3 regions of the Kitasatospora sp. CMC57 genome follow, and region 2 is predicted to be linked to each of the others. Evidence: predicted binding sites of a transcription regulator. Region 2 holds the regulator's gene; each other region holds the start of a gene.
The links. Region 2 encodes HrcA, which represses chaperone genes, less so after heat shock. Its sites were predicted from a motif close to TTNGCACTCNGNNNNNCNGAGTGCNAA; they were not measured.
Positions count from the first base shown of each region.

Region 1: a site for HrcA is predicted at 3,763-3,789, ahead of groES (co-chaperone GroES). Genes of this name have one in related genera too.
Region 3: a site for HrcA is predicted at 3,894-3,920, ahead of groL (chaperonin GroEL). Genes of this name have one in related genera too.

Region 1 covers NZ_AP035881.2:4,373,552-4,383,429, reverse strand. Annotated here, with positions in the region: gene ACKUU6_RS19735 (WhiB family transcriptional regulator) at 55-381, shown strand; gene ACKUU6_RS19730 (LysR substrate-binding domain-containing protein) at 446-1,444, opposite strand; gene groL (chaperonin GroEL) at 1,592-3,214, opposite strand; gene groES (co-chaperone GroES) at 3,314-3,619, opposite strand; gene ACKUU6_RS19715 (DUF6234 family protein) at 3,869-4,264, shown strand; gene ACKUU6_RS19710 (THUMP-like domain-containing protein) at 4,287-5,459, shown strand; gene ACKUU6_RS19705 (polysaccharide deacetylase family protein) at 5,441-6,304, opposite strand; gene ACKUU6_RS19700 (hypothetical protein) at 6,340-6,591, opposite strand; gene tsaD (tRNA (adenosine(37)-N6)-threonylcarbamoyltransferase complex transferase subunit TsaD) at 6,588-7,667, opposite strand; gene rimI (ribosomal protein S18-alanine N-acetyltransferase) at 7,660-8,142, opposite strand; gene tsaB (tRNA (adenosine(37)-N6)-threonylcarbamoyltransferase complex dimerization subunit type 1 TsaB) at 8,139-8,783, opposite strand; gene ACKUU6_RS19680 (hypothetical protein) at 8,925-9,479, shown strand; gene ACKUU6_RS19675 (IS1182 family transposase) at 9,771-9,878, shown strand, end outside.
Region 2 covers NZ_AP035881.2:5,008,864-5,018,741, forward strand. Annotated here, with positions in the region: gene ACKUU6_RS22465 (DUF3097 domain-containing protein) at 1-451, opposite strand, end outside; gene ACKUU6_RS22470 (hypothetical protein) at 482-793, opposite strand; gene ACKUU6_RS22475 (hypothetical protein) at 879-1,589, shown strand; gene pspAB (PspA-associated protein PspAB) at 1,593-2,171, opposite strand; gene htpX (zinc metalloprotease HtpX) at 2,181-3,098, opposite strand; gene hrcA (heat-inducible transcriptional repressor HrcA) at 3,326-4,357, shown strand; gene dnaJ (molecular chaperone DnaJ) at 4,415-5,557, shown strand; gene ACKUU6_RS22500 (16S rRNA (uracil(1498)-N(3))-methyltransferase) at 5,589-6,338, shown strand; gene ACKUU6_RS22505 (S41 family peptidase) at 6,394-9,615, shown strand; gene ACKUU6_RS22510 (histidine triad nucleotide-binding protein) at 9,720-9,878, shown strand, end outside.
Region 3 covers NZ_AP035881.2:3,285,620-3,295,497, forward strand. Annotated here, with positions in the region: gene ACKUU6_RS14420 (copper homeostasis protein CutC) at 1-463, opposite strand, end outside; gene ACKUU6_RS14425 (HD domain-containing protein) at 644-1,273, shown strand; gene ACKUU6_RS14430 (DUF4031 domain-containing protein) at 1,254-1,595, opposite strand; gene ACKUU6_RS14435 (hypothetical protein) at 1,582-1,938, opposite strand; gene groL (chaperonin GroEL) at 2,114-3,736, opposite strand; gene ACKUU6_RS14445 (cold-shock protein) at 4,052-4,258, opposite strand; gene ACKUU6_RS14450 (ubiquitin-like small modifier protein 1) at 4,847-5,125, opposite strand; gene thrC (threonine synthase) at 5,158-6,471, opposite strand; SAM riboswitch class I at 6,489-6,625, opposite strand; gene ACKUU6_RS14460 (glucosyl-3-phosphoglycerate synthase) at 6,830-7,813, shown strand; gene ACKUU6_RS14465 (alpha,alpha-trehalose-phosphate synthase (UDP-forming)) at 7,942-9,414, shown strand; gene ACKUU6_RS14470 (SDR family NAD(P)-dependent oxidoreductase) at 9,418-9,878, opposite strand, start outside.

The DNA.
Region 1 (9,878 bases), 640 kb from region 2:
CCTTAAGTCATATTTCCAGGTGTGCATACCGGTCCATGAAGGGATACAAGAGCCATGGCAGACTTCTCCCGCCTCCCCGGCCCCAACGCAGACCTCTGGGACTGGCAGCTCTCCGCCGCCTGCCGCGGTGTGGACAGTTCGCTCTTCTTCCATCCGGAGGGCGAACGCGGGGCCGCGCGCAGCTCGCGCGAGGCAAGTGCCAAGGAGGTCTGCATGCGCTGTCCGGTCCGGACCGAGTGCGCGGCGCACGCGCTGGCGGTCCGCGAGCCGTACGGCGTGTGGGGCGGACTCACCGAGGACGAGCGTGAGGAACTGATGGGGCGTTCGCGCAACCGGCTGGCCGAGGTTCCCCTCACCCTCCCGGCCGGAATCAGGCGCTGACCCGCCGTCAGGCAATGAAAAAACGTTTCACCACAGACCGTTCCGCCACGGAACCCAGCCCCGGCTACCGGTCGGCGGCCGCCCCGGCGAGCTGATCCAGCATCAGCGCCACGGCCGGGACCTCCGCCAGGTCCGGCAGGGTCAGTGCGACCACCTGCCGCACCGCCGGGGCCCCCGAGGCCCGCACCGGTACGGCGGCCACCCCCGAGTGCCGCACCGCCTCCAGTGCGAGGCCGGGGAGCACCGCGACCCCGAGCCCGGCCGCCACCAGCCCGACCACCGCCGGGTAGTCGTCGGTCGCGAAGTCGATCCGCGGCTCGAAGCCCGCACCCGCGCACAGCTCCACCAGGTGCCCCCGGCACTGCGGACAGCCCGCGATCCACTGCTCCCCCGCCAACTCCGCCAGGTCCACCGGCCTGCTCTCGTCGCTGGCCGCCAACGGGTGGCCGACCGGGAGCAGGCCGACCAGCGGGTCGTCCAGCAGCGGCCGGACCACCAGGTCCGACCAGTCGTTCGCGGCCAGGCTGGCGGCCGCCTCCAGCGCCGCCTCGGCCCGCGCCTCCCGGGCCGTGCTGTGCGGGGCGGGCAGCGTGGCCCCGCCGTTCGAGTCCGGGTACCGGAAGGCCAGCGCCACCTCGCACTCGCCGCTCCGCAACATCACCAGCGACTCCGGCGGCTCCGCCTCCACCAGCGACACGCGCACCCCCGGACGGGCGCCCCGCAGACGGGCGACCGCCGGCGGCACCAGGGTGGAACTCGCGGTCGGGAACGACACCAACCGCACCCGCCCGGCCCGCAGCCCGGTGATCGCCGCCACCTCCTCCTCGGCGGCCGACAGGCCCGAGAGGATGCCGTTCGCGTGCTTCACCAGCACCTGACCCGCCTCGGTCAGCTGCATCCCCTTGCCCGACCTGGCCACCAGCGGGGTGGCCACCGACTTCTCCAGCGCCTTCATCTGCTGGCTCACCGCGGGCTGCGTACAGCCCAGCTCCCGCGCGGCGGCGGAGAACGAACCGCTGCGGGCGACGGCGCGCAGGACACGGAGATGGCGGGCCTCGATCATGCTTCAGTTATAAGGCAAAGCTCAGTGGCACCGTTCAGGGGCTCGGGAACGGCGGTACCACCGTCAACCGGGCCCCTGCCGCCCGGACGGAACGCCGCAGGCCCGGCGCACCGAAGTGGGCCGGGCCTGCGGAGTGGTGACCTGAGGTCAGTGCGAGTGGCCGTGGCCGCCGTGGTTGGCGGGCTCCTCGTCGGCCGGCTTCTCGACCACGAGGGTCTCGGTGGTGAGCAGCAGCGACGCGATCGAGGCCGCGTTCTCCAGGGCGGAGCGGGTGACCTTGACCGGGTCGATGACGCCGGCCTTCAGCAGGTCGCCGTACTCGCCGGTGGCGGCGTTGAAGCCGTGACCGTTCTCGAGCTCCGCGACCTTGTGGGTGATGACGTAGCCCTCGAGGCCGGCGTTCTGGGCGATCCAGCGCAGCGGCTCGGCGAGCGCCTTGCGGACCACGGCGACACCGGTCGCCTCGTCGCCGGTCAGGCCGAGGCCGCCGTCGAGCACCTTCTGGGCGTGCACGAGGGAGGCGCCACCACCGGCGACGATGCCCTCCTCGACCGCCGCGCGGGTCGCCGAGATGGCGTCCTCGAGACGGTGCTTGCGCTCCTTGAGCTCGACCTCGGTGGCCGCGCCGACCTTGATCACGCAGACGCCACCGGCCAGCTTGGCCAGGCGCTCCTGCAGCTTCTCGCGGTCCCAGTCCGAGTCGGTGTTGGCGATCTCGGCCTTGATCTGGTTCACGCGACCCGCGACGGCCTCGGCGTCACCGGCACCGTCGACGACCGTGGTGTCGTCCTTGGTGATGGTGATGCGGCGGGCGCTGCCGAGCACGTCCAGACCGGCCTGGTCGAGCTTGAGGCCGACCTCCTCGGAGATGACGGTGGCACCGGTGAGGGTGGCCAGGTCGCCGAGGATGGCCTTGCGGCGGTCGCCGAAGCCGGGGGCCTTCACCGCGACGGCGTTGAAGGTGCCACGGATCTTGTTGACCACGAGGGTGGAGAGCGCCTCGCCGTCCACGTCCTCGGCGATGATCAGCAGCGGCTTCGAGGTGCCGCCCTGGAGGATCTTCTCGAGCAGCGGGAGGAGCTCCTGGATCGAGGAGATCTTGCCCTGGTTGATCAGGATGTACGGGTCCTCGAGGACCGCTTCCTGACGCTCGGCGTCGGTGACGAAGTACGGCGACAGGTAGCCCTTGTCGAACTGCATGCCCTCGGTGAAGTCGAGCTCCACGCCGAAGGTGTTCGACTCCTCGACGGTGATGACACCGTCCTTGCCGACCTTGTCGATCGCCTCGGCGATCAGGTCGCCGACCTGCTGGTCCTGGGCGGACAGGGACGCGACGGCGGCCACGTCCTCCTTGCCCTCGATCTCCCGGGCGCTGGCGAGCAGGTGCGCGGAGACGGCGGCGACGGCCTTGTCGATGCCCTTCTTCAGGGCGGCGGGACCGGCACCGGCGGCGACGTTGCGCAGACCCTCGTTGACCAGGGCCTGGGCCAGCACGGTGGCGGTGGTGGTGCCGTCACCCGCGACGTCGTTCGTCTTGGTGGCGACCTCCTTGACGAGCTGCGCGCCGAGGTTCTCGTACGGGTCGTCGAGCTCGACCTCACGGGCGATGGTGACACCGTCGTTGGTGATGGTCGGGGCGCCGAACTTCTTGTCGATGACGACGTTGCGGCCCTTGGGACCGATGGTCACCTTGACGGTGTCGGCCAGCTTGTTCACGCCACGCTCGAGCGAGCGGCGGGCGTCCTCGTCGAACTGCAGGATCTTCGGCATGATTCCGTTTCCTAAAGGGGTCTACTGACGACGTGAGCCAACAACCGCGCCCCGGGCCCCTGTCACTGGTGACAAGAATCCGGGGCGGGCTGGTACGTCTTACTTCTCGATGATGGCGAGAACGTCGCGCGCCGAGAGGACCAGGTATTCCTCACCCTGGTACTTGACCTCGGTGCCGCCGTACTTCGAGTACAGGACGATGTCGCCGACGGCGACGTCCAGCGGGAGACGCTGGCCGTCCTCGAAGCGACCCGGACCGACGGCCAGGACGACGCCCTCCTGGGGCTTCTCCTTCGCCGTGTCCGGGATGACCAGGCCGGAGGCCGTGGTGGTCTCGGCGTCGAGCGGCTGGACCACGATGCGGTCCTCGAGCGGCTTGATGGCAACCTTGCTGCTGGCGGTCACGTCCGAGCTCCCCTTCGGAGATTACGGGGTTGTTCTTCAGGTAGGTGGCGATGAGTACGGGTCTGCCGTCGCGGGGGTCAGACTCGCTTCATCGCGTTAGCACTCACCCGGTGGGGAGTGCCAGGAACGACCATAGGCGGCCGTTAGCACTCAGTCAACCAGAGTGCCAACGGCGTGGCCCGGAGAACCGCCGGAACCGAGTACGCGTACTCATGTACGAAGCCGCCCCCGCTGGGCAGAATGGCCGCCATGCCCACTGCCAGCCACCACCCCCGGCCCGCCCTCGGGACCGACCTCGCCACGGCGTTCGGGCTCCTGGCTCTCACCGCGGCGGGCGGCTGGTACGCCTTCCTCCTGCTGGCCTTCAGGAACTGGGGCGGCCAGGAGGTCGGGCCGCAGCCGTACGACTGGACGCCGATCCTGACGATCGGTGCGCTGGCCCTCTGGCTGCTGGCCGTGACGGCGCTCGCCTGGCGCGGCCGGCTGCGGGTCACCGCCGTGCTGCACGGTCTGCTGCTGACCGGCGTGCTGCTGACCGGCGCGGCGAACTACACGTACCAGCACCGGCACGACAACGAGCAGAGGCCGGAGCCGCTGCCCTCGAACTACCAGCCCTGCTTCAGCGGCAGCGGACGGTGCAACTGATCCGGCCGGGCAGAATGAGCCCGTGGAGATCGAATCGTTCCGTGCCCTGCTGACCGACCAGGGGCAGGCGCTGCTGGCCGAGCTGCGCGAGTTCAAGCCCGGCGAGGAGCTCGCGCTGGCCACCCGGCTGCGCAGGGCGCACCCGGCGGAGCTGGTCAGTGCGGCCCTCGCGCAGGCGGCGCTGCGGCAGCGGGCCCGGGCGAAGTTCGGCGCGGACGCGGACGCCATGTACTTCACACCGAACGGGGTCGAGCAGGCCACCCGGCGCAGCGTCGCCGAGTGGCGGGCCGGGCGGTTCGCCGCGCTGGGCGTGCGGCGGCTGGCCGACCTGTGCTGCGGGATCGGCGGGGACGCGATCGCGCTGGCCCGTGCCGGGATCGCCGTGCTGGCGGTCGACCGGGACGAGCTGACCTGCGCGGTCGCCGAGGCGAACGCCGCCGCCCTGGGGCTCTCGGAGCTGATCGAGGTGCGTTGCGCGGACGTGACCGAGGTGGACGTCACCGGCTACGACGCGGTCTTCACCGACCCGGCGCGCCGTACGGCGCGCGGGCGGGTCTTCGATCCGGAGGCGTACTCCCCGCCGCTCTCCTGGGCGGTCGAGGTGGCCCGCCGCACCCCGTACGGGGCGCTCAAGGTGGCACCCGGCATCCCGCACGAGCTGGTGCCCGAGGGTGCCGAGGCGGAGTGGGTGTCGGACCACGGGGAGGTCAAGGAGGCAGTGCTCTGGTTCGGCACCGGGGCCACCGAGCCGCACCGGGCCACCCTGCTGCCGGGGTCGCACACCCTGACGGGCGGTCGCCTCCCCGACCCGGCGCCCGGGCCGGTCGGGCGCTACCTGTACGAGCCGGACGGCGCGGTGATCCGGGCCCACCAGGTGGCCGAGGTGGCTGGGCAGGTGGAGGGCCGGCTGATCGACCCGATGATCGCCTACCTGACCTCGGACCGGCTGGTCGCGACGCCGTACGCCCACGCGTACGAGCTGACCGACGTGCTGCCGTTCCAGGTCAAGCGGCTCAAGGCGCTGCTGAAGGAGCGCCGGGTCGGCACCGTGGTGATCAAGAAGCGCGGCATCGCGATCACCCCGGAGGACCTGCGCAGGCAGCTCAGGCCGAGCGGCCCGAACACCGTCACGGTGATCCTCTGCCGGACCGACCGGGGCCCGCTGATGATGCTGGGTCAGCCCGTCGGCGGCTGAACGTAGTCCTCCAGGCGCGCCACCGCGAAGCCCTGCTCCTGGATCCGGCGCAGCAGTTCGGCGAACATCTCGGTCATCGTCTCGCCCTTGAGGTCCTTGGGCCCCCGGAAGTGCGCCAGCACGATGTCACCGGGCTTGAGCTTCTTGTCGGCGGCCTGGTACTGCATGTCGTGGATCTGCATCGACTCGCGCCAGAGCACGATCGCGCGCGGGCCGCACTGCTGCACCGAGGTGTTCAGCTGCGGGGTGTGCGCGCCGTCGCCGTACGGCGGGCGGAACAGCAGCGGGGCCTTGCCGTACTGCTGGGTGAGCGCGGTCTGCGCGTCGCAGACCTCGGACTTCTGCTTCTCCGCCGACACCTTGCTGAGCTGGGCGTGGTCGGTGGTGTGGTTCTGCACGTGGTTGCCGAGCGCCTGGAGCGGCTTGAAGTAGCCGTAGTCGTCCTTGACGATGTCCCGGGTCAGGAACATCGTGATCGGGATCTTCAGGTCAGTGATCATCTCGACGAACTTCGGGTCCTTCTCGGCCCCGTCGTCGATGGTCACGAAGACCACCTTGTCCTTGGTCGGCACCTCGCTGAAGACCGGCACCGGGCCGGTGGCGGTCAGCTTGACGGGCTTGTCGGCCGGCGCGGCGGGAGCCGGCGGCAGCGCCGTCAGACCCCACTTGGCCCAGTTGCCGACCGCGCCCTGCGCCGGGGCCGAAGGGGTGGCCGACGCGGCGTCAGCCGCCTTGGCGGTACCGGGCGCAGAGGCCGGCGGAGCGGCCGGGGATCCGGTGCCTCCACTGCCGCAGCCGGCCACCAGCAGCAGGGCGAGAGCAGCCACCCCGTACGTCTTCTTCACCGTGCTCCCCGTCGTTCAGCGAACTCCCAGGAAGGCTACTCGACGTACTCGCTGGTGAACCCCCACCGATGGACGGGGCGCGCCAGCAGCTCGGCGGGCGGGTCGGCCACCGGCACCGGCTCGCCGTCCCACCAGGTGATCAGCAGCACCCGGTCCCCGGGCGCGGAGAACAGTTCGACCCGGGCCGCGCCGGGCAGCGCGGGGATGACGAACTCCCGCACCCAGGCGGAGAGTTCGCCGCCCCGGCCGTCGGCGGCCCGGGCCTCCCACATCTGCGCCAGGGTCACCGCAGCGCCTCGTGCGCGGCCGCGTGCAGGTCGGTGTGCGGGACGGAGACCTCGGTGACCGGCAGCGAGGAGTCGGCCGACAGGTCGAGGGAGGAGGGGGCGCGGTCCCGCCAGACCATCTCGGAGCCGAGCGCCGCCACCATCGCACCGTTGTCGGTGCACAGGCCGGGACGCGGCACCCGCAGGACGATGCCCGCCTTGTCGCAGCGCTGCTGGGCCATCTCGCGCAGCCGCGAGTTGGCCGCCACTCCGCCGCCGATCATCAGGTGGTCGACGCCGTTGGCCTTGCAGGCCTTGACCGCCTTGCGGGTCAGCACGTCGGTGACCGCCTCCTGGAAGGAGGCCGCCACGTCGGCGATCGGGACCGTCTCGCCCGCGCGCCGCTTGGCCTCAACCCAGCGGGCCACCGCGGTCTTCAGGCCGGAGAACGAGAAGTCGTACTCCGGGTCCTTCGGACCGCTCAGTCCGCGCGGGAACTTGATCGCCTTCGGGTCGCCGTCCCTGGCCTGACGGTCCACCACCGGCCCGCCGGGGAAGCCCAGCCCGAGCACCCGGGCCACCTTGTCGAAGGCCTCGCCCGCCGCGTCGTCGATGGTCGAGCCGAGCGGGCGGACGTCGGTGGTGATGTCCTCGCTGAGCAGCAGCGAGGAGTGGCCGCCGGAGACCAGCAGCGCCATGGTGGGCTGCGGCAAACGGCCGTGCTCCAGCTGGTCCACGCAGATGTGCGAGGCCAGGTGGTTCACCCCGTACAGCGGCTTGTCCAGCGCCCAGGCGTACGCCTTCGCGGCCGAGACGCCGACCAGCAGCGCACCGGCCAGGCCCGGGCCCGCCGTGACGGCGATGCCGTCCAGGTCGGAGCCCTTGATCCCGGCGGTGTCCAGCGCGCGCTGGATGGTCGGGACCATCGCCTCCAGGTGCGCCCGGCTGGCGATCTCCGGCACCACGCCGCCGAACCGGGCGTGGTCGTTGACGCTGGAGGCGACCGCGTCAGCCAGCAGGGTGGTGCCGCGGACGATGCCGACACCGGTCTCGTCGCAGGAGGTCTCGATACCGAGGACCAACGGTTCGTCAGCCATCGGCCGGCTCCTTGGGATTGTCGAGACGCATCACCAGTGCGTCCACGTTGGCGGGTTGGTAGTAGCCGCGGCGGATGCCGACCGGCTCGAAGCCGAAGCGTTCGTAGAGCCGCTGGGCGCGCGGGTTGTCCATCCGCACCTCCAGCAGCAGTTCGGCGCAGTGCCGCCGGGCGGCCTCGGCCACCAGGTCGGCGAGCAGCCGGGCACCGAGCCCGGCGCCCTGCTGGTCCTCGGCGACCGCGATGGTCTGCACGTCGCCCTCGGCACCGACGGCCATCAGCCCGGCGTAGCCGACGACGCCGCCGTCCTCGGCGACCGCGACCGTGTAGTGCCGGGTGCCGCCGGGGCCGGTGTCGGCCAGTTCGGACCAGTACATGCCGCGCGACCAGGCGTCCTCGGGGAAGAGCCGGTGCTCCAGTTCCATCACCGGCTCGATGTCCCACCAGCGCATCGGCCGCAGCCGGGCGGTGGTCATGCCGGGAGCACCGCCTTGTAGCCCGCGGGCACCTGGGCGTCCGGGCGGCGCAGGTAGAGCGGCACGTTGGGCAGCAACTCCCGCCCTGCGGCGAGCTCCTGGGCCGCGAAGTCGGCCAGCCAGCCGGCCGACACGTGCTCCGGCCCGGTCACCTGCGGAAAGCTCTCGGGGTACAGCAGCGCGCCCGCACCGACCGCGACCGCCTCGGCGGTCAGCTCGGCCGCCCGGCCCACCTCGGGGCCCGCCGTCCGGCGCTTGTCCGCGTCGTACGAGGCCCAGTAGACCTCCTTGCGCCGGGCGTCGGTGGCCACCGTGAACGGGCCGGTCACCTGCGCCTGGTGCGCGATCGCGTCCAGCGTGCAGACGCCGTGCACCGGCACGCCGAGCGCGTGGCCGAGGGTGGCCGCGGTGACCAGACCGACCCGCAGGCCGGTGTACGGGCCCGGGCCGACGCCGACCGCGATCCCGGTCAGCGCGTGCTTGTCCACACCCGCCTCCCGCAGCACCCGGTCGATCGAGGGCAGCAGCAGTTCCCCGTGCCGTCGGGCATCCACCTGGTGGGCCTCGGCCAGCACCTGGGTGCCGTCGTGGACGGCGGCCGTGACGGCGGGGGTGGCGGTGTCGAAAGCAAGCAGCAGCACGGAGTCAAGGTTAAGGGGTGCGCCGGGGTCGGTATTTCATACCGGGCCGGAACACACCGCCCGGACGGTCCGGACGGGGCTGCCGGACCTGGCACGATGGGCCGCACAGCACGATCGGGTACGAGCCTGGCGGGAGCAGACGTGTCACGTCCTGGAGTGGTGGTCACCGGCCTGACCCTGGCGGCCCTGGCGGCCGTCGGCCTGCTCGCCTTCCAGGCCAACGGCGCGGCCACCCGGACCCCCGTGGCCAAGCCGTCCACGAGCCCCACCGCCGCCCCGAGCCCGAGCGCCTCCGCGAGCCCCTCGGCCCCCGCCCTGCCCGGCGCCTCCGGCAGCGGCCGCCGGGTGGTCTACTCCGCGGGCAGCCACTACGTCTGGCTGGTCGACCCGAAGAAGGCCCCGCCGACCCAGTCCGCCTTCCCGGTCACCCCGGGTTCGGTGGAGCCGGTGCCCGGCAGCTACACCGTCTACAGCCGGACGGCCACCGGCACCGGCACGGACGGCCGGCAGATCGAGCACGTGGTCAGGTTCGCCCAGCAGAACAACGTGGTCTTCGGCTTCAGCGCCGCACTCGACGGCGCCACCGCGTCGGCCGACCCGAAGACGAAGACCGGCGGCATCCGCTCCGGCCGGGCCGACAGCCAGACCCTGTGGGACTTCGCACCGAACGGCACCAAGGTCGTGGTGATCCCCTAGGGCCGGTCCGGCCGACCCGAGTCCCAGGGCCTGTCTCTTGAATCCCGTCGGATCAGCGGGCGGTGTTCGGGTGCGTGCATCGGCGGTCCGGAGGAGGAAGCCTGGTGCGACGCATCGGCGACTGACGACAAGCCGTCGACTGGCCTCTCCTGCCCGATGCCGGGCAAGGAGGGCGCGTGCCCGGGCGCCGCCCGCCCGACGGGATTCAAGAGACAGGGCCTAGAAGACTGATGAAGATGTTGGGTTCTGGCCCCGTCGTGTGAGTGGTGGGGCCAGACTCGTTTTGTGGCGATGGGGGAATGGGCCGGGGAGACGGTCGGGCCGGACGTGTGGGAGACCTGCCGGGAGTTGATCCCCGTAGGGAGTGTGTTCGCGTTCCTGGCCGAGCACCGGGCCCGG
Region 2 (9,878 bases):
CGATGCCCTCCAGGTACTCGACCACCACGCCCTCGATCCGCAGGTCGTCACCCCAGACCCGTTCGACCAGTTCGGCGTCGTGCCGTCCCTCGACGTAGATCCGGGACTCCCGGGCGACCCGGGCCCGGGCGCCGGGGACCGCGACCGACCCGGAGGCGGTCACCTTGGGGCGGGTGGGTGCCGGGGCCGCGGCGGTCGGCCGGACCAGGGTGACCACCCGGCCCTCCAGCAGGAAGCCGCGCGGCACCAGCGGGAACACCCGGTGCTTGCCGAACCGGTCCTCCAGCGTGACGGTGAATCCCTCGGCGGTCCGCTCGCAGCGCACCACCGCGCCGCAGAAGCCGGTGGCCGCCTCCTCCACCACCAGATCCCGTTCGGCCGCCACCTCGGGGGCGGGCTGCTGCCGCTTCCACGGCGGGGTCAGATCGGGGCCGTACTCCCTGCTGCGCATTCCACCGAGTCTACGAGAGCTGACCCGCCGTCACCCGGCGTAGCGGGAGCTGATCGCCAGGACGTCGGCCGCCGCTTCGCGGACGGCCTCGGCGTGCCGCAGCCGGACCGGTCCGCCCTGGTGGCCGCGGGGGCGGACGCCCCGGTCGGCGAGCAGGTAGACCACCCGCAGCGTGCGCATCGTGCTGGAGACGTACGCGGGGACCGGGCCCGGCCGCCCGGCCCGGAAGTCCTCCGCCACCGGGCCCAGCCAGTCGACCGACTGGCGTTCCGTCAGCTGGTCACGGGTCAGCACCAGGGCGATCGCGCAGCCGAGCCGGTCGTCCTCCATCGCGTAGAACACGGACCGGACGGCCGCGGAGCCCGGGCGCGGGCAGATGGCGGCCGTGTGACAGAGTGCGGCCGACTACGGATTCGGTGGGGGACAGGTGCGCACACGGCAGGCAGTGGTGGTCATGGCCGCGCTGGCGGTACTCGGCACATCGGCTTGCTCGGTGGGCCCGGCCGGCTCGGCCGGTCATCCGACGCCGTCCGCCCGGCGGTCGTTGCGGGCCGGACTGCTGACCCAGGACCGGCTGCCCCAGGGTTTCGAGCTGCTGTCGGCGCAGGTCGACTCGACGACGACCGGCGCCCCGCACCAGCCCGCCTCCACCGATTCGCTCGCGCAGATGCCGTGCTCCGAACTGGGCGTCGAGTCCTTCATGACGGTGCATGCCCCTCCCCTGGAGGACGTGGCGGTCGGCCTGCAACGGAATCCGCCCGACGAGACCGACGACGGGTGGTTCGGGCAGGAGTCGCTCGACCGGTACGCACCGGGCCGGTCGGCCGAGGTGATGGCCGCCGTCCGCGCTGCCGCTCAGCGCTGCGCCTCCTTCACCAGCACGCTCGCGGGCGGCACCCAGGTCCAGGAGACCGCGTCCGTGACGGCGGCCGGGGTGGCGGCCGACGACGGACTGGTGCTCCGCATCGTCTCGGCGTACCCCGGCGAGGCCGATCCGTTCGTCACCGAGACCGGCTTCGTGCGCGAGGGCGACGTGATCCTGATGGTGCAGCAGGTGGTGGCGCAGAAGCCGTCGTCGGGCGTGACGACCGTCCTCGCACCCGCCGTGGCGGCCTACCGCGCGGCCGCGGCCGGCTGACCGTCAGAGCCCCGGTGCGCCCCAGACCGGGAACCAGCGGGTGAGGTCCTGCTCGATCCGCAGGTCGTTGCCGAGCATCGCCTTGACCTGGAGCTCCAGCGGGTTGTCGCGCTTCTCGCCGGGGAGCGGCGCGAAGGGGTAGAAGGTGCCGCGCTTGTAGAGGTAGACCAGGCCGAGCGGGCGGTCGGCGGCGTTCCGGAAGCCGACGATGGAGCAGAGCAGCTGCGGGCCGAAGCCGTTCGCCTCCAGCTCGCTGTTGACCGCGTGCAGGTCGTTGACCAGGTCGGGGAGTTCCTCCGGGGTGTGCCGGGCGAGCAGCCAGGAGTAGCCGTACGAGTCCTGGGAGACCTCGACCGGGATGCCGCCCCGTTCGGTGTCGGCGTCCAGCAGGGCGCGGATCTGGCCGGCCACCTCGGTGAAGGCGGCACCCTCGACGGCGGCGAAGCAGACCGAGCCGAAGCCGGTGGGGCGGAAGCCGGCGGCGGCCTCCAGGGTGAGGGCGGCGGACGGTACGCCGAAGAGCTGGTCCAGGTCGGGCCGGACCGGCTTGCTGCGGCCGAAGAGCGCGTCCAGGAATCCCACGTGGGCTCCTCAGCGGCCGAGCTCGGCGGAGATCCGGCCGAGCTGCTCGAGCCGCTGCTCCAGCGACGGGTGGGTGGACATCAGCTGGCTCGCGGCCTCCCGGGCGCTCAGCGCGGGGGCGAAGTAGAAGGCGTTGTACGGCTGCGCCCGGCGCAGGTCCTCGCTCGGGATGGCGGCGATCTGGCCGGTCACCTTGGTCAGGGCGGAGGCCAGCGCACTGGGCCGCCCGGTGAGCTGGGCGGCTGCCCGGTCGGCGGCCAGCTCGCGGTAGCGGGAGAGCAGCCGGGTGAGCAGGAAGCTCGCGGCGTACACGACCATGCTGATCAGCGGAATCAGGATCATGGCGAGCGCGGCGTTGCTGTCGTTGCTGCGGCCGCGTCCGTTCATCAGGCCGCCGTACAGCGCGATCCGGGTGATCACCCCGGCCAGGACGCCGAGGAAGCCGGCGATGGTCATCACCGCCACGTCCCGGTGCGCGACGTGCGAGAGCTCGTGCGCGAGCACGCCCTCCAGCTCCGCCGGCTCCAGCCGCCGGAGCAGGCCGGTGGTGACGCAGACCACGGCGCGCTCGGGGTTGCGGCCGGTGGCGAAGGCGTTCGGCATGTCGGTGACCGTCACCGCGACCCGGGGTTTGGGCATGTCGGCCAGGGCGCACAGGCGGTCGATGGTGCCGTGCAGCTGCGGGAACTCCTCGGGGGTCACCTCGCGGGCGCCCATCGCCCGCTGGGTGATCCGGTCGCTGAACCAGAACTGGGCCACGAACAGCCCGCCGGAGATCAGCACGATCAGCGGCCAGGCGCCCCGGAGCAGCACGATCAGCAGCCCGGTGAAGCCGACGTAGAGCAGTCCGATCACGAACATCGTGGTGACCATCCGACCGGTCAGCCCGCGGTCGGGCGCGAAGCGGGAGTGCTGGCCTGACGACATGACTGCTCCTTATGTCGGCATCTGTCGCTTTCGATGCTGCCACTTGCCGGGGGCATTCGGTGGGTGGCAGGGGTTGGACACGGGGCGGACAGCGGCAAGGATCACCAGGGCGGACCGTTCCTGCCGTCGGAGTGGGGCCTTACACTGGCAGCTACTGTCCTGGCACTCTGCCCACTTGAGTGCCAGGGGCCCGGTCAGGACGGATGCGGAGACGGAGGTGCGTGGCCATGTACAGCGAGCGGCCGTTGGACGAACGCAAGCTCGCGGTGCTGCGCGCGATCGTCCAGGACTACGTCGGCACGGAGGAGCCGGTCGGCTCCAAGGCCCTCGTCGAGCGGCACAACCTCGGCGTCTCCCCCGCCACCGTGCGCAACGACATGGCGGCCCTGGAAGAGGACGGCTACATCCACCAGCCGCACACCAGCGCGGGCCGGATCCCCACCGACAAGGGGTACCGGCTGTTCGTGGACCGGCTGGCCGAGGTCAAGCCGATGACGGCCCCCGAGCGCCGGGCGATCCGGCACTTCCTGGACGGCGCGGTGGACCTGGACGACACGGTGGCCCGTACGGTCCGGCTGCTCGCGCAGCTGACCCGACAGGTCGCGGTGGTCCAGTACCCCTCGCTGTCGCGTTCGACGGTGCGTCACGTCGAGCTGGTGGCGCTGGCCCCGGCCAAGGTGATGCTGGTCCTGATCACCAACACCGGCCGGGTCGAGCAGCGGATGGTCGACTGCCCCGGGGCGGTCGGCGAGACGGTGCTGGCCGATCTGCGCGCCAAGCTCAACACCCAGGCGGTCGGCCGGCCGCTGCCCGAGGTGCCCGGTCTGCTGGAGGACCTGCCGGCGGCCTTCGAGCCCGCCGACCGGCCCACCGTCAGCACCGTGCTGGCCACCCTCTTCGAGACGCTGGCCGAGCAGAACGAGGAGCGGATCATGCTGGCCGGCACGGCCAACCTGACCCGCTTCGGCCACGACTTCCCGCTCACCATCCAGCCGGTGCTGGAGGCCCTGGAGGAGCAGGTCGTCCTGCTCCGTCTCCTGGGTGAGACGGCGGACGCGGGGATGACGGTCCGGATCGGCCACGAGAACGCCTACGAGGGGCTCAATTCCACCTCCGTGGTCTCGGTCGGTTACGGTTCGGGCGATCAGAGTGTCGCGAAGCTGGGTGTGATCGGACCGACCCGGATGGACTACCCGGGCACAATGGGGGCGGTGCGAGCGGTGGCACGGTACGTGGGTCAGATCCTGGCCGAGTCCTAACAGAGCACTGTCAGACCAGTCGCAGCACTTCTAGAGGCGGAACAAGCGGAGCATTTGGTGGCCACGGACTACTACGCGGTACTCGGCGTCCGACGGGATGCGGGGCAGGACGAGATCAAGAAGGCGTTCCGGCGCCTTGCCCGCGAACTGCACCCGGACGTCAACCCGGACCCCAAGACGCAGGAGCGGTTCAAAGAGATCAACGCCGCCTACGAGGTGCTCTCCGACCCGGCCAAGCGCCAGGTCTACGACCTCGGTGGCGACCCGCTGTCGCCCAACGGCGGCGGTGGCGCGGGCGGCTTCGGGGCCGGCGCGGCGGGCTTCGGCTTCTCCGACATCATGGACGCGTTCTTCGGCGCGGCCTCGGGTCAGCGCGGCCCGCGCTCGCGCACCCGTCGCGGCCAGGACGCGATGATCCGGCTGGAGATCACCCTGGAGGAGGCCGCGTTCGGCACCACCAAGGAACTCCAGGTGGACACCGCCGTCACCTGCACCACCTGCTCCGGCGAGGGTGCCGCCCCCGGCACCTCGGCGCAGACCTGCGACATGTGTCGCGGCAAGGGCGAGGTCTCCCAGGTCACCCGGTCCTTCCTGGGCCAGGTCATGACCTCCCGCCCCTGCCCGCAGTGCCAGGGCTTCGGCACCGTGGTCCCGACCCCGTGCCCCGAGTGCGCGGGCGACGGCCGGGTCAGGGCCCGTCGCACCCTCACGGTCAAGATCCCGGCCGGTGTCGACAACGGCACCCGGATCCAGCTCGCGGGCGAGGGCGAGGTCGGCCCCGGCGGCGGCCCCGCCGGTGACCTGTACGTCGAGATCGCCGAGACCAGCCACCCGACCTTCCAGCGGCGCGGGGACGACCTGCACTGCACGGTCACCATCCCGATGACGGCGGCCTCGCTCGGCACGCAGGTGCCGCTGCAGACCCTGGACGGCCTGGAGGAGGTCGACATCCGGCCCGGCACCCAGTCCGGCCAGTCGATCCCGCTGCACGGCCGGGGCATCACGCATCTGCGCGGCGGCGGCCGGGGCGACCTGATAGTGCACGTCGAGGTGCAGACCCCCACCAAGCTCGACCCCGAGCAGGAGGACCTGCTGCGCCGCCTCGCGGTGCTGCGCGGCGAGGAGCGGCCCTCCGGGACGTTCGCACCGGGCCAGCAGGGGCTGTTCTCCCGCCTGAAGGACGCGTTCAACGGTCGCTGAGGCGGCCCCGGTTACCAGGTAAGGCAGACGCATGACCGCCCCCGTGTTCGTCGTGGAGACCGACCGTCTCGCCGGGGCCGCCCCCGGTGGGGTGGTCCGGCTGGACGGGCCCGAGGGGCGGCATGCCGCCGCCGTGAAGCGGCTGGAGCCCGGCGAGGCGCTCACTCTGGCGGACGGGCACGGCCTCGGCGTCGAGGGCACCGTGGCGGCCGTGCACGGCAAGGACGCGCTGGACGTCACCGTGCTGAGCGTCCGTCAGGAGCCGGAGCCCGCACCGCGGATCATCATCGTCCAGGCGCTCCCCAAGGGCGACCGGGGCGAGCTCGCGGTGGAGACCATGACCGAGGTCGGGGTCGACGTGGTGATCCCCTGGGCCGCCTCCCGCTGCATCACCCAGTGGAAGGGCGACCGGGGCGCCAAGGCGCTCGCCAAGTGGCGGGCCACCGCCCGGGAGGCGGGCAAGCAGTCCCGGCGTCTCCGGTTTCCCGAGGTCCGGGAGCTGATGACGACGCGTCAGCTGACGCCGGTGCTGGCCTCGGCGGCGTTCGCGGCCGTCCTGCACGAGGAGGGCTCCGTCCCGCTCGCCACCGCCCCGCTGCCCGGGGCCGGCGACCTGGTCCTGATCGTCGGCCCCGAGGGCGGCGTCTCCCCGGACGAGATCGCCGCCTTCGCCGAAGCCGGGGCCACCCCGCACCGGCTCGGCCCCTCCGTCCTGCGGACCTCCACCGCCGGGGTGGCGGCCGGCGCCCTGCTGCTGGGGCGCACCAACCGCTGGGGCTGAGACCGACCGGCCAAAACCCGGGCTCCGTTCGCGGGGATGCGTTTAGGGTGACGCCGTGACGACCTCTGCGAGCGCGTATCTGCGCCATCCCCACCTGCACGGCGACCTGGTGACCTTCGTCGCCGAGGACGACATCTGGCTCGCCCCGCTGGACGGCGGACGGGCCTGGCGGCTGACCGCCGATCAGGTGCCGGTCAGCCACCCGAGGTTCGCGCCGGACGGGCGGCACGTGGCCTGGACCTCGACCCGGGACGGTGCGCCGGAGATCCACGTGGCGCCCACCGGGGGCGGCCAGTCCCGCCGGCTGACGTACTGGGGTGCGCCGAGGACCAGGCTGCGCGGCTGGACCAGGGACGGCCGTCCGATCGCGGTCTCCAGCGCCGGGCAGGCGACCTCGCGCCGCAGTTGGGCGTTCGCGATCCCGCTGGACGGCGGCGAGCCGGTCAGGCTGCCGTACGGGCCGATCGGCGGCCTGGCGCAGGATCCGGACGGCGAGCGGACGCTGCTGCTGGCCCCGCTGGGCACCGAGCCCGCGTACTGGAAGCGGTACCGGGGCGGCACGACGGGGAAGCTGTGGATCGGTGCGCGCGAGTTCGAGCGGGTGCACGCCGGGCTGGCCGGCAACATCGACTCGCCGCTCTGGGTCGGGGACCGGATCGCCTTCCTCTCCGACCACGAGGGCGTCGGGCAGCTGTACTCCAGCCTTCCCGACGGCACCGACCTGCGGCGGCACGGCGACGGGGCCCCCTACGATCAGGGCTTCTATGCCAGGAACGCCACCACCGACGGCACCCGGATCGTCTGGCACAGCGCCGGCGACCTGTGGATCCTGGACGACCTGGCGGGCGCCGCACCGCGCCGCCTGGAGATCGTGCTCGCGGGCCCCCGGACGGGCCGTCAGCCCCGGCCGACCCCGGCCGCCGGGCAGCTGGAGACGGTGACGCCGGACCGGACCGGCCGGGCCAGCGCGGTCGTGGTGCGCGGCAGCGTGCACTGGCTGACCCACCAGGAGGGCCCGGCCCGGGTGCTCGCCGAGACCCCGGGCGTCCGCCACCGGCTGGCCCGGATCGTGCCGGGGCAGGACGGCGGCCAGGGCGTGGTGTGGATCACCGACGCCGAGGGCGACGACGCGGTGGAGTACGCCCCCGCCGTGCTCGGCACCGAGCGCCGCCGGTTCGCCGCCGGGCAGCTCGGCCGGGTCCTCGGCCTGGCGGTCTCGCCGGACGGCGGGACACTGGCGCTGGCCTCGCACGACGGCCGGGTGCTGCTGCTCACGCTCGCCGACGGCACACTGCACCAGCTGACCAGGAGCGGCCACGGCGAGGTGTCCGGCCTGGCCTTCTCGCCGGACTCGCGGTGGCTGGCCTGGTCGCAGCCGGCCCTGAACGCGGAGTCGCTGCGCCAGATCATGCTGGCCGACCTGACGGACCGTACGGTCGCCGAGGCGACCCCGCAGCGCTTCGTGGACTACTCGCCCGCGTTCACGGCGGACGGCAGGCACCTGGCCTTCCTGTCGGTGCGAAACTTCGACCCGGTCTACGACGCGCACGTCTTCGACCTGTCCTTCCCGACCGGTGCCCGGCCGTTCCTGATCACGCTGGCCGCCGACACCCCGTCACCGTTCGGCCCGCAGCGGGCCGGGCGCCCGCTCGGCGGCGAGGACGAGGAGCCGAAGAAGAAGGACGAGGAGACGGCCGAGGAGAGCACCGTCCCCCAGACCCGGGTGGACCTGGACGGCATCGCCGACCGGATCATCCCGTTCCCGGTCGAGGGCGGCCAGTTCGGCAGCCTGCGGGCGGCCAAGGACGGCGTGCTGTGGACCAGGCACCCGCTGCTGGGCATGCTCGGCGACAACGCCGCCTCGCTGGAGGACGACCACCCCCGGCCGGCGCTGGAGCGCTTCGACTTCAAGAAGCTCAAGGCCGAGCAGCTGGTCGAGGACCTGGACGACTTCCGGGTCAGCGGCGACGGCAGCCGGATCGCGGTGCTCGACGAGGGCGGTCTGCGGATCCTCCCGGCGGACCACAAGGCCGGGGACGACGACGACCTGACGGTCGATCTGGACCGGATCAGGGCCACCGTCGACCCGGCCGCCGAGTGGCGGCAGATGTTCGACGAGAACGGCCGCCTGATGCGGGACAACTTCTGGCGGGCCGACCTCGGCGGCTTCGACTGGGCCGGTGCGCTGGCCAGGTACCGGCCGCTGGTCGAGCGGGCGGGCACCCACGACGACCTGGTGGACGTGCTCTGGGAGACGGTCGGCGAGCTGGGCACCTCGCACGCGTACGTGATGCCGCCCGGGCGGGGCACCGAGGCGGCGCGCCGGCAGGGCCTGCTCGGGGCCGACCTGGTGCGGGACGGCGAGGTCTGGCGGGTGGCCAGGGTACTGCCGGGCGAGTCCTCCGACCCGCGGGCCCGCTCGCCGCTGGCCGCGCCCGGCGCGGCCGTCCGGGCCGGGGACGCGATCCTGGCGGTGAACGGCCGCCCGGTGGACCCGGTGACCGGCCCGGCCCCGCTGCTCGCGGGCACGGCGGGCCAGCCGATCGAGCTGACCGTGACCGGCAAGGACGGGGCCGAGCGCCACCCGGTGATCGTCCCGCTGGCCGACGAGGAGGCGCTGCGCTACCACGACTGGGTGGCCGGCCGCCGGGCGGCGGTCCGGGAGCTGTCCGCCGGGCGGCTCGGCTACCTGCACATCCCGGACATGCAGAGCGTGGGCTGGGCCCAGCTGCACCGGGACCTGCGGGTCGAGATGGCCAAGGAGGGCGTGCTGGTCGACCTCAGGGAGAACCGGGGCGGCCACACCTCGCAGCTGATCATCGAGAAGCTCAGCCGGCGGATCGTCGGCTGGGACCTCGGCCGCGACCTGGACGGCGCCGCCCCGTACCCGGCGGACGCCCCGCGCGGTCCGGTGGTCGCGCTGGCCGACGAGTTCTCCGGCTCGGACGGCGACATCGTGAACGCCGCCATCCAGGCCCTGAAGATCGGCCCGGTGGTCGGCACCAGGACCTGGGGCGGCGTGATCGGCATCGACGGCAAGTACAGCCTGGTCGACGGGACCGGCGTCACCCAGCCCAAGTACGCCTTCTGGCTGGAGGGTTACGGCTGGGGCGTGGAGAACCACGGCATCGACCCGGATGTCGAGGTGGTGATCGCCCCGCACCAGTGGGCCGCCGGCGAGGACCCGCAGCTCGCCGAGGGCGTCCGGCTCGCGCTGGCCGCCCTGGCGGGGACCCCGGCCAAGACCGGACCCGGGCTGGCGGAGCCGCAGCTGTAGCACCGTCAGGAGGCGGCTGGTCACGTGCCGTGGGCCGGTACGTGACCAGCCGCCTCCGTTAGGCTGCGGCGGGTAGGGACGATCACCGCGTGAAGGAGACCGAGATGGCCGGCGAGCCGCAGTCCGACTGCCTGTTCTGCAAGATCGTGGCGGGCGAGATCCCCGCGACCGTGGTCCGGAAGAGCGCGCGCACGCTGGCCTTCCGGGACATCAACCCGCAGGCGCCGACGCACGTCCTGGTGATCCCGCACGCGCACTACCCG
Region 3 (9,878 bases), 1.7 Mb from region 2:
TCACCCCCGCTGCGGAGCCGGAGGTGAGGAAGGTGTCCAGGCCCGGCAGATCGCCCACGGCGGCCCGGACGGCGGCCCGGTCCAGGCTGTGGTCGATCGCCCGGTGGAAGGTCCAGCGGCAGCCCGCCACGGCCTCTGCGACGGCCTCGGTCGCGGCCAGGTCCACCGCACCGTCGGCGTCCAGGAACCCGAAGACGAACTCCTCGGCCCCCTCGGAGCGCAGCGCGGCGGCCCGCGCGCGCAGCTCGTCCAGGCTGCCGGGGGTGAAGCCGTCCCGGATCCGGAGCATCACCCGGAGCGGCAGGTCGACCGCGTTCCGGATCGCGGCGAAGTCCGCCGACGAGGGCGTCAGCCCGTCCGCGGCCATGTCGGTGACCAGTTCGAGTCGGTCGGCACCGCCCGCCTGAGCAGCCCGGGCGTCCTCCGCCGTCAACGCGATCACTTCGAACATTGGTCTAGACATATTGCTTACCCTGCCACATCAGGAGGCCCGTCGGCGAGCCCCCTGCGCAGTGGAACGGATCAGTCCGCCCTGCGCCTCCCGGCGCGGCGAGCGCCCGGCAGAACCGCTCCGGCGCCGTGCCCGAACATACGGCGGACGGCGGCAGCGACCGCCGGTGCGCCGTCGGGAAGAATGCCCGTCATGACGACCGAGCTGCTCGACCGTTGGACCGCCCTGCTGCTCCGCGCCGGAGCCACCGTCGACCCGGAGCCGTACGGCCGCGACCTGCTGGCCCGCTGGGCCGAACCGCAGCGGCACTACCACCGCACCGAGCACCTGGCGGCCGTCCTCGACCAGATCGACGCGCTCGCCGGACACGCCGACGACCCGGACGCCATCCGGCTGGCCGCCTGGTTCCACGACGCCGTCTACAAGCCCGACCGGTCGGAGAACGAGGAGCGCAGCGCCCAACTGGCCGTCCGCGCCCTGCGCGAGGCCGGCCTCGCCGAGCCGCTGACCGAGGAGGTCGCCCGCCTGGTCCGGCTCACCGTCGGCCACCACCCCGCTCCCGGCGACCGCAACGGCGAGGTGCTCTGCGACGCCGACCTCGCCGTCCTCGGCGGCACCCCCGAGCAGTACGCCGCCTACGCAGCCGCCGTCCGCGCGGAGTACGCCTTCGTCCCCGAGGACGCCTTCCGCGAGGGCCGGGCCGCCATCCTGCGCCAGCTCCTCACCCTGCCCGCGCTCTACCGGACGACCGACGCCCGGGAGCGCTACGACGAGCCCGCCCGCCGCAACCTGGCAGCCGAACTCATGCTCCTGGAGCGCTGACCCCGCGACCGGCCTTCCGCCGCCGCAGTCCGGCCGCGGTCAGCCGGGCCACCAGCTCCTTGCTACCCACCGGCTGCGCGCCGGGCCCGACCGCCTTCTCGTACCAGGCGGCCGGGATGTCCAAGGGGCCCCCGGCCGAAGGCTGGGGGAGGTCACGTTCGAAACCGCGCGCGGGGGCGCCCAACCGTTCGGCGAAGGCGTGCGGCTCCTCGTACGAGGCGTCGCTCACCGACCAGTGCTTCCCGTGCCCCGGCCAGGACAGGGCGTCTCCTGCCCGATGCCGGGCAGGGAGGGCAGGTCGATCAGGATCACGACAGCGCACCCACCGGCGCCACCACGGTCGCCTCCTTGCCGCACATCCAGTGCGGCTCGGGCCCGAGCTCCGGCTCCACGCTCAGCGCGTGCGGGTCCCCCTCGGCCGCACACGCCTCGCACAGCGGCCAGCGCCCGTACGCCTCCAGCAGCTTGTCCTGCACGTCCTGCGCCACCAGCCCGAGCACGTAGTCCGTCCCGTCCGGCCACTGCTCCAACCACCACCGCCGGTGGGTCACGGCGTCCTCCACCAGCGACACCACCTGCGGGTCGGCCACGTCCCGAGCGGTCAGGTCGGCAAGGATCAGCGCCCGCGCGGCGTGCAGCGCGGCTTCGATGTCGGTGGCACTCATCCCACCATTGTCCCGCAGCTGCTCAAGAGCCGGAGACGGCCCGCGGAAAGCGGGCCAGGTCCTGGGCCGTTGGGCGGCGTCATCATCCACGAGGGTGAAACGCCGCAGGGCGGCCTCCCCGGTGAAGGGGAGACCGCCCTGACGGACGTTCGGAACCGACTGATCCTCAGGAGGATCAGAAGTCCATGTCGCCACCCGGCATGCCGCCGCCCGCAGGGGCACCGGCCTTCTCGGGCTTGTCGGCGATGACGGCCTCGGTGGTGAGGAAGAGCGCCGCGATGGAGGCGGCGTTCTGCAGCGCCGAGCGCGTGACCTTGGCCGGGTCGATGATGCCCGCGGCGATGAGGTCGACGTACTCGTTGGTCGCGGCGTTCAGACCCCAACCGGCCTGCAGGTTGCGGACCTTCTCCACGACGACGCCACCCTCGAGGCCGGCGTTGACCGCGATCTGCTTGATCGGGGCCTCCAGCGCGACGCGGACGATGTTGGCACCGGTGGCCTCGTCGCCCTCGAGCTCCAGCTTGTCGAACACGACACCGGCCTGCAGCAGCGCGACGCCACCACCGGCGACGATGCCCTCCTCGACGGCGGCCTTCGCGTTGCGGACGGCGTCCTCGATGCGGTGCTTGCGCTCCTTGAGCTCGACCTCGGTCGCGGCACCGGCCTTGATGACGGCCACGCCGCCCGCGAGCTTCGCCAGGCGCTCCTGGAGCTTCTCGCGGTCGTAGTCCGAATCGGAGTTCTCGATCTCGGCACGGATCTGGTTGACCCGGCCGGCGACCTGGTCGCTCTCGCCGCCACCGTCGACGATGGTGGTCTCGTCCTTGGTGATGACCACCTTGCGGGCGGTGCCCAGCAGGTCGACGCCGGCGTTCTCGAGCTTGAGGCCGACCTCCTCGGAGATCACGGTGCCACCGGTGAGGATGGCGATGTCGCCGAGCATGGCCTTGCGACGGTCACCGAAGCCCGGGGCCTTGACGGCGACGGACTTGAAGGTGCCACGGATCTTGTTCACGACCAGGGTCGACAGGGCCTCGCCCTCGACGTCCTCGGCGATGATGACGAGCGGCTTGCCGCTCTGCATGACCTTCTCAAGCAGCGGGAGCAGGTCCTTGACCGAGCCGATCTTGGAGTTGGCGATCAGGATGTAGGGGTCCTCGAACGAGGTCTCCATCCGCTCCAGGTCGGTGGCGAAGTACGCGGAGATGTAGCCCTTGTCGAAGCGCATGCCCTCGGTGAGCTCGAGCTCGAGACCGAAGGTGTTGCTCTCCTCGACGGTGATGACGCCTTCCTTGCCGACCTTGTCCATGGCCTCGGCGATGAGCTCGCCGATCTGGGTGTCGGCGGCCGAGATGGAGGCCGTCGAAGCGATCTGCTCCTTGGTCTCGACATCCTTGGCCTGGGCCAGCAGCTGGTCCGAGACGGCCTTGACGGCCTTCTCGATGCCGCGCTTGAGGGCCATCGGGTTGGCGCCGGCCGCGACGTTGCGCAGACCCTCGCGCACGAGCGCCTGGGCCAGCACGGTGGCGGTGGTGGTGCCGTCGCCCGCGACGTCGTCGGTCTTCTTGGCGACCTCCTTGACGAGCTCGGCACCGATCTTCTCGTACGGGTCCTCGAGCTCGATCTCCTTGGCGATGGAGACACCGTCGTTGGTGATCGTGGGGGCGCCCCACTTCTTCTCAAGGACGACGTTGCGGCCCTTGGGGCCCAGCGTCACCTTGACGGCGTCGGCAAGCTGGTTCATGCCACGCTCGAGTCCGCGGCGAGCTTCCTCGTCAAAAGCGATGATCTTGGCCATCGGAAGTGGTCCTCCAGGACACGGTCGACTGCACCGGACCGAGGGGCGCCCGCGACGGACGGCCCTGGTGTGCGGGGGTCTTGTCCCCTACCGCTCCCGGGGGCCTCACCGACCCGGTCCGTTGTCACTCTCATGCTGTGAGTGCTAACGCCAATGATTAGCACTCTCGGGTATCGAGTGCAAGCCCCACCGTGGTAGTGGCGTCCTCCGGACGGGAACGCCGCAGGCCCGTACGACGGGTGTCGTACGGGCCTGCGGACCGAGCAGGTGACGCCAGCTCGTTGGCCGAGCCGAGACTCCGAGGTTCGGAAAGGATCAGACCGCCGGCGTACGGACCATGTCCGCCTGCGGGCCCTTCTGTCCCTGGGAGATCTCGAACTCGACCCGCTGGCCCTCCTCGAGGGTGCGGTAGCCGTCCATCTGGATCGCGCTGTAGTGGACGAACACGTCCGCACCACCGTCGACCGCGATGAAGCCGTACCCCTTCTCCGCGTTGAACCACTTGACGGTGCCCTGAGCCATTCCGAACTCCCCTTGTGCTGTGCTGGCCCTTCGCGGACCCGCAGGATGCGGGCCCAGGTCTGAACAGGCACGCCCGAGGGAACCCCCCCTGGGCGCAGCCGTGCACGCCGCAAACGCCCCACCGGGCCACCGCGAGGCGGTCCGGCCGACGGGTGAATGCGTCGATCGCGGCTGAATGTATCCGGACAGACGCCCTCTGCAACAGGGCCCACCTTGCTGAATTCAGGAGCGGTCGAATGGGATATCGAGGGAGGAAAGCGGCAGAATGCGGCAATTCACTCCGGGCATAGCGGACTCATCACCGCAAAATGCGGCCAGATTTCTGACGCTTGCCTGACATCTTCTGTCTCACGCGGTCCGGCGGATGTCTCAACGGCCGGACGGGCCTTGCGTACGCGATCGGCTGACGGTGCGTGGAACTGGCGGCGGCTGGAGCGGATTCGCCGACTCGAGTCGCACTCTACTCCCTCGCGCCCACCCGGATTTCCACCCGACTTTCCACTCGACGACGGCGAGCCGCCGCCGGTACCGGAAATAGCGATTCCGGTACCGGCGGCGGCTCGACGGCATTCCGCGGAGTGCCGGAGTTCAGCAGCCGCCGGCCACCGCGGGAATGATCGAGATGCCCGCGCCGTCCTTGATCTCGGTCTCCAGACCCTCGGCGAATCGCACGTCGTCGTCGTTCACGTACACGTTGACGAAGCGGCGCAGCTTGCCCGCGTCGTCCAGCACCCGGGCGGCGATGCCGGGGTGGTTGGCGTCCAGGTCGGCGATGACGGCGCCCAGGGTGGCGCCCTCGGCGGTGACCTCGGCGGCGCCGCCGGTGTAGGTGCGCAGGATGGTCGGGATGCGGACGGTGGCGCTCATGCGCGGGCTCCTAGCGGGGAGGTGAGGGGGGATCAGGCGGAGGCGGCGAGACCGGCGGCGCGGCTGTGCTGGTCGAGGATTCCGCTGGCGCGGAGGGAGTCCAGCGTCGGGCGGATGGTGGCGGTCAGGCCCGCCTCGGCGACGGCGTCCAGGGTCTTCAGACCGTCACCGGTGTTGATCGCGACGGTCTCCTTGGACGGGTCGAGCTGACCGGTCTCGACCAGCTTCTTCAGCACGCCGATGGTCACCCCGCCGGCGGTCTCGGCGAAGATGCCCTCGGTCCTGGCCAGCAGCTTGATCGCGTCGACCACCTGGGCGTCCGTCACGTCCTCCACCGCCCCGCCGGTGCGGCGGGCGATGTCCAGCACGTACGGGCCGTCGGCCGGGTTGCCGATCGCCAGCGACTTGGCGATGGTGTCCGGCTTGACCGGGCGGATCACGTCGTGGCCCGCCTTGAAGGCGGCGGAGACCGGGGAGCAGCCCTCGGCCTGGGCCCCGAAGATCTTGTAGGGCCGGTCCTCGACCAGGCCGAGCTTGATCAGCTCCTGCAGACCCTTGTCGATCTTGGTGAGCTGGGAGCCCGAGGCGATCGGGATCACCAGCTGCTCCGGCAGCCGCCAGCCGAGCTGCTCGCAGATCTCGTACGCCAGCGTCTTCGAGCCCTCGCCGTAGTACGGCCGGAGGTTGACGTTGACGAAGCCCCAGCCCTCGCCGGCCGGGTCGCCGATCAGTTCGGAGCAGAACCGGTTCACGTCGTCGTAGTTGCCCTCGATGCCGACCAGCTCGCCGCCGTACACACCGGCCATCACGACCTTGCCCTGCTCCAGGTCGTGCGGGATGAAGACGCAGGACTTGAAACCGGCCCGGGCCGCGGCGGCACCGACGGCGCCGGCCAGGTTGCCCGTGGAGGAGCACGAGAGGGTGGTGAAGTTGAAGGCGCGCGCCGCCTCGATGGCGCAGGCGACCACCCGGTCCTTGAAGGAGTGGGTCGGGTTGCCCGAGTCGTCCTTGACGTGCAGCTGGGCGGTGAACCCGAGCTCGCGGCCCAGGTTGTCGGCCTTCACCAGCGGCGTCCAGCCCGGGTTCAGGTTGGGCTTGCCCGCCACGTCGGCCGGGACCGGCAGCAGCGGCGCGTAGCGCCAGATCGACGCGGGACCGGCCTCGATCCGCTTGCGCAGCTCCTCGGCGGACTCGGAGCCGAACTCGTACGCGATCTCCAGCGGGCCGAAGCACTCGACGCAGGCGAAGCTCGGACCGAGCGGGAATCGGGTGCCACACTCACGACAGGACAGGGCGGCAGCGGGGCCGAGGTCGACGGTCGGGGCGGCAGAAACAGCGGTAGCCATGATGGCGGAGGCCTCTCTCCTCATCTTCCCCGTGACGCGGTCGCGCCACAGGACGGAATTGGCACCTGTCCCGCCGGATGACCCCTGGGGTCGGCCGTACGAGAAGGTTGCCGGGACTTCGACGGGCCGTTCCCTCAGTCCCTCTGGATGAGCTCTGTGAAGTTGTGGTCCTGCTCTCCGGCCGACCCCGACGTGCGAAGGTCTGACCGCAGTACGAAGACTGTATCCGAAGGCGCCCGGCGGGGAACCGTGCGTCCGAGTCGCGAGATGCCCCGTCCCGGGAGCCCCGTCCCGAGCGTTCGAACCGAGGAGACCAGACGTGCCCGACCAGCCGACCCCGGCCGACCCGCCCGAGGAGCTGCTGCCGGAGGTGGCCGACTGGCTGCGCCGACGCTCCTGGACGGCGGCCGACCGGCCTCCGGCCGACCTGCTCACCGCCAAACGCGCCGCCGGCCCGGCCGGGACGGTCAGCGTGGTGCTGCCCGCGCTCGACGAGGAGCCGACGGTCGGCGAGATCGTCCGGGTGATCCGGCGGGAGCTGATGGAACGGCTGCCGCTGGTGGACGAGATCGTGGTGGTCGACTCCGGCTCGGTGGACGGCACCGCCACGGCCGCGGCGGCGGCCGGCGCCCGGGTGGTGCACCGGGACGACGTCCTGGCCCGGCTGACCGCCGCCCCGGGCAAGGGCGAGGTGCTCTGGCGCTCACTGCTGGTGACCTCGGGCGAGATCGTCTGCTTCATCGACGCGGACCTGCGGGAGTTCGACCCGGCCTTCGTCTCCGGCATCGTCGGCCCGCTGCTGACCGATCCGGCGATCCAGCTGGTCAAGGCGATGTACGACCGGCCGCTCGAGACCGGCCGCGCGGTGATGCCGACCGGGGGCGGACGGGTGACCGAACTGGTGGCGCGGCCGCTGCTCAACCTGCACTGGCCACAACTGGCCGGCTTCGTCCAGCCCCTGGGCGGGGAGTACGCGGCTCGGCGGTCACTGCTGGAGCGGCTGCCGTTCCCGACCGGGTACGGCGTCGAGCTGGGTCTGCTGGTGGACGCGCTCGACCTGGTCGGCCTGGACGCCCTGGCCCAGGTGGACGTGGGCGTCCGGCACCACCGGCACCAGGACGGCCAGGCCCTGGGCCGGATGGCGGCCACCATCTACCGCACCGCACTGGACCGCCTCGACCGCACCCACCGCCTCAAGACCACCCCCGACCTGGTCCACCCCCTGCTCACCCAGTTCACCCGTGATCCGGCCACCCGGGAGTTCACCGCCCACACCCACCCGGTCACCGCCCTGGAACGTCCCCCGATGATCACCGTCCCCGAATACCTCAGCCGGGGCTGACCAGGGGCTCGGGCACTGCGAAGGTGCCCGTCAGGGAGCTCGCCCCGAGCCCCTGAACCGGACGTTCCGAGCCCCTGCGACACCGCTCGGGTGGTTTGGGTCCCCGGGTGCAAGGCAAGGTTGGTGTCATGGCCGATCTCGCGACCGAACGTTCGAATCTGACCGGGGCCGCCCCCATCCTGGTGGCCTCCAACCGGGGGCCGGTGTCCTTCACCGCCGAGGACGACGGCTCGCTGACGCTGCGCAGAGGAGGCGGCGGGCTGGTCTCCGGCCTGTCCGCGATCGACGACCCGTCCGCCGTCTGGGTCTGCGCCGCCCTCTCGGAGGCCGACCGGACGGCGGCCCGCCGCTCCCCCGACGGCCGGCTCGACCTCGGCGGGTTCGAGGTCGGCGGACAGGCCGTCCGGATGCTGGACATCGATCCCGGCACCTTCGCCCGGGCCTACAACGGCGTGGCCAACTCGACCCTCTGGTTCGTCCACCACCTGCTGTACGGGACCCCGGTGGCCCCGGTCTTCGACGACCGGTTCCGCCGCGAGTGGGATTCCTACCGGACGTACAACACGGCCTTCGCCGAGGCCCTGGCCGCCGAGGCGGCGCCGGGTGCGGCGGTGCTGATCCAGGACTACCACCTCTCCCTCGCCCCGGAGCTGCTCCGGCAGCTGCGGCCCGACCTGCGGATCGGGCACTTCTCGCACACCCCGTGGGCCCCGCCCGAGTACTACCGGCTGCTGCCGGACGACGTGGCCGCCGACGTACTCACCGGCATCCTCGGCGCGGACCGCGCGGCGTTCCTGACCCGCCGCTGGGCGCTGGCCTTCGCGGACTGCTGCGAGGCGGTGCTCGGCGCCACCGTGGATCGGGCCGCGCTCACCGTGACGCACGCCGGCCGGACCACCCGGCTGGGCGTGCACGCCCTGGGCGCGGACGCCGACTTCCTCCGCGAGCGCTCCCACCGGCCGGACGTGGACACCCGGCTGGCCACCCTCAAGGAGGCCGTCGGGCAGCGCAGCACGATCGTCCGGGTGGACCGGACCGAGCTGAGCAAGAACATCGTCCGCGGCCTGCTCGCCTACCGGCACCTGCTGCGCTCCCGCCCGGAGTGGCTGGACCGGGTGGTGCACATCGCCTTCGCCTACCCGTCCCGGCACGACCTGCCCGAGTACCGGGAGTACACGGCCGCCGTGCAGCGGATCGCCCACGAGATCAACGACGAGTTCGGCACGCCCGACTGGCAGCCGCTGATCCTGCACGTGAACGACGACTTCCCCCGCTCGCTGGCCGCGTACCGGCTCGCCGACGTGGCGCTGGTCAACCCGATCCGGGACGGGATGAACCTGGTCGCCAAGGAGGTGCCGGTGGTCTCCGACGCCGGCTGCGCCCTGGTGCTCTCCCGGGAGGCGGGCGCGTACGCCGAACTCGCCGAGGACGCCATCACGGTGAACCCGTACGACGTCATCGAGACCGCCGAGGCACTGCACCGGGCCCTCACCATGCCGGCGGCCGAACGGGCCGATCGCACCAAGCGGTTGGCCGCCGCCTCCACCGCACTGCCGCCGCAGCAGTGGTTCCTCGACCAGCTCACGGCGCTGCGCGACTGACCGTCAGGCGGCGAACCCGCCGTCCACACTGATCGCGGCACCCGTGACGTACCGGCCGTCAGGACCGGCCAGGAACGCCACGGTGGCCGCGATCTCGTCCGGCTGCGCGTAACGCCCCAGCGCGGTGAAGCCGTTCACGGTCTCCGCGAACGGGCCCTCGGCCGGATTGGCGTCGGTGTCGGTCGGCCCCGGGTGGACCAGGTTGACGGTGATGCCCCGGGGGCCGAGCTCCCTGGCCAGGCCCTTGACCAGGCCGATCTGGGCGGTCTTGGTCGCCGCGTACAGGGCGAGGCCGGGGAAGACCACCCGCTCGGCCACGTTGCTGCCGATGCCGATGATCCGGCCGCCGCCGGTCATGTGCCGGACGGCCGCCTGGGCGGCCAGCAGCGGCGCACGAACGTTCACCGCCAAGGTCCGGTCCAGCTGGGCGAGTTCGAGCTCCTCCAGCAAGCCCATCGGGAACA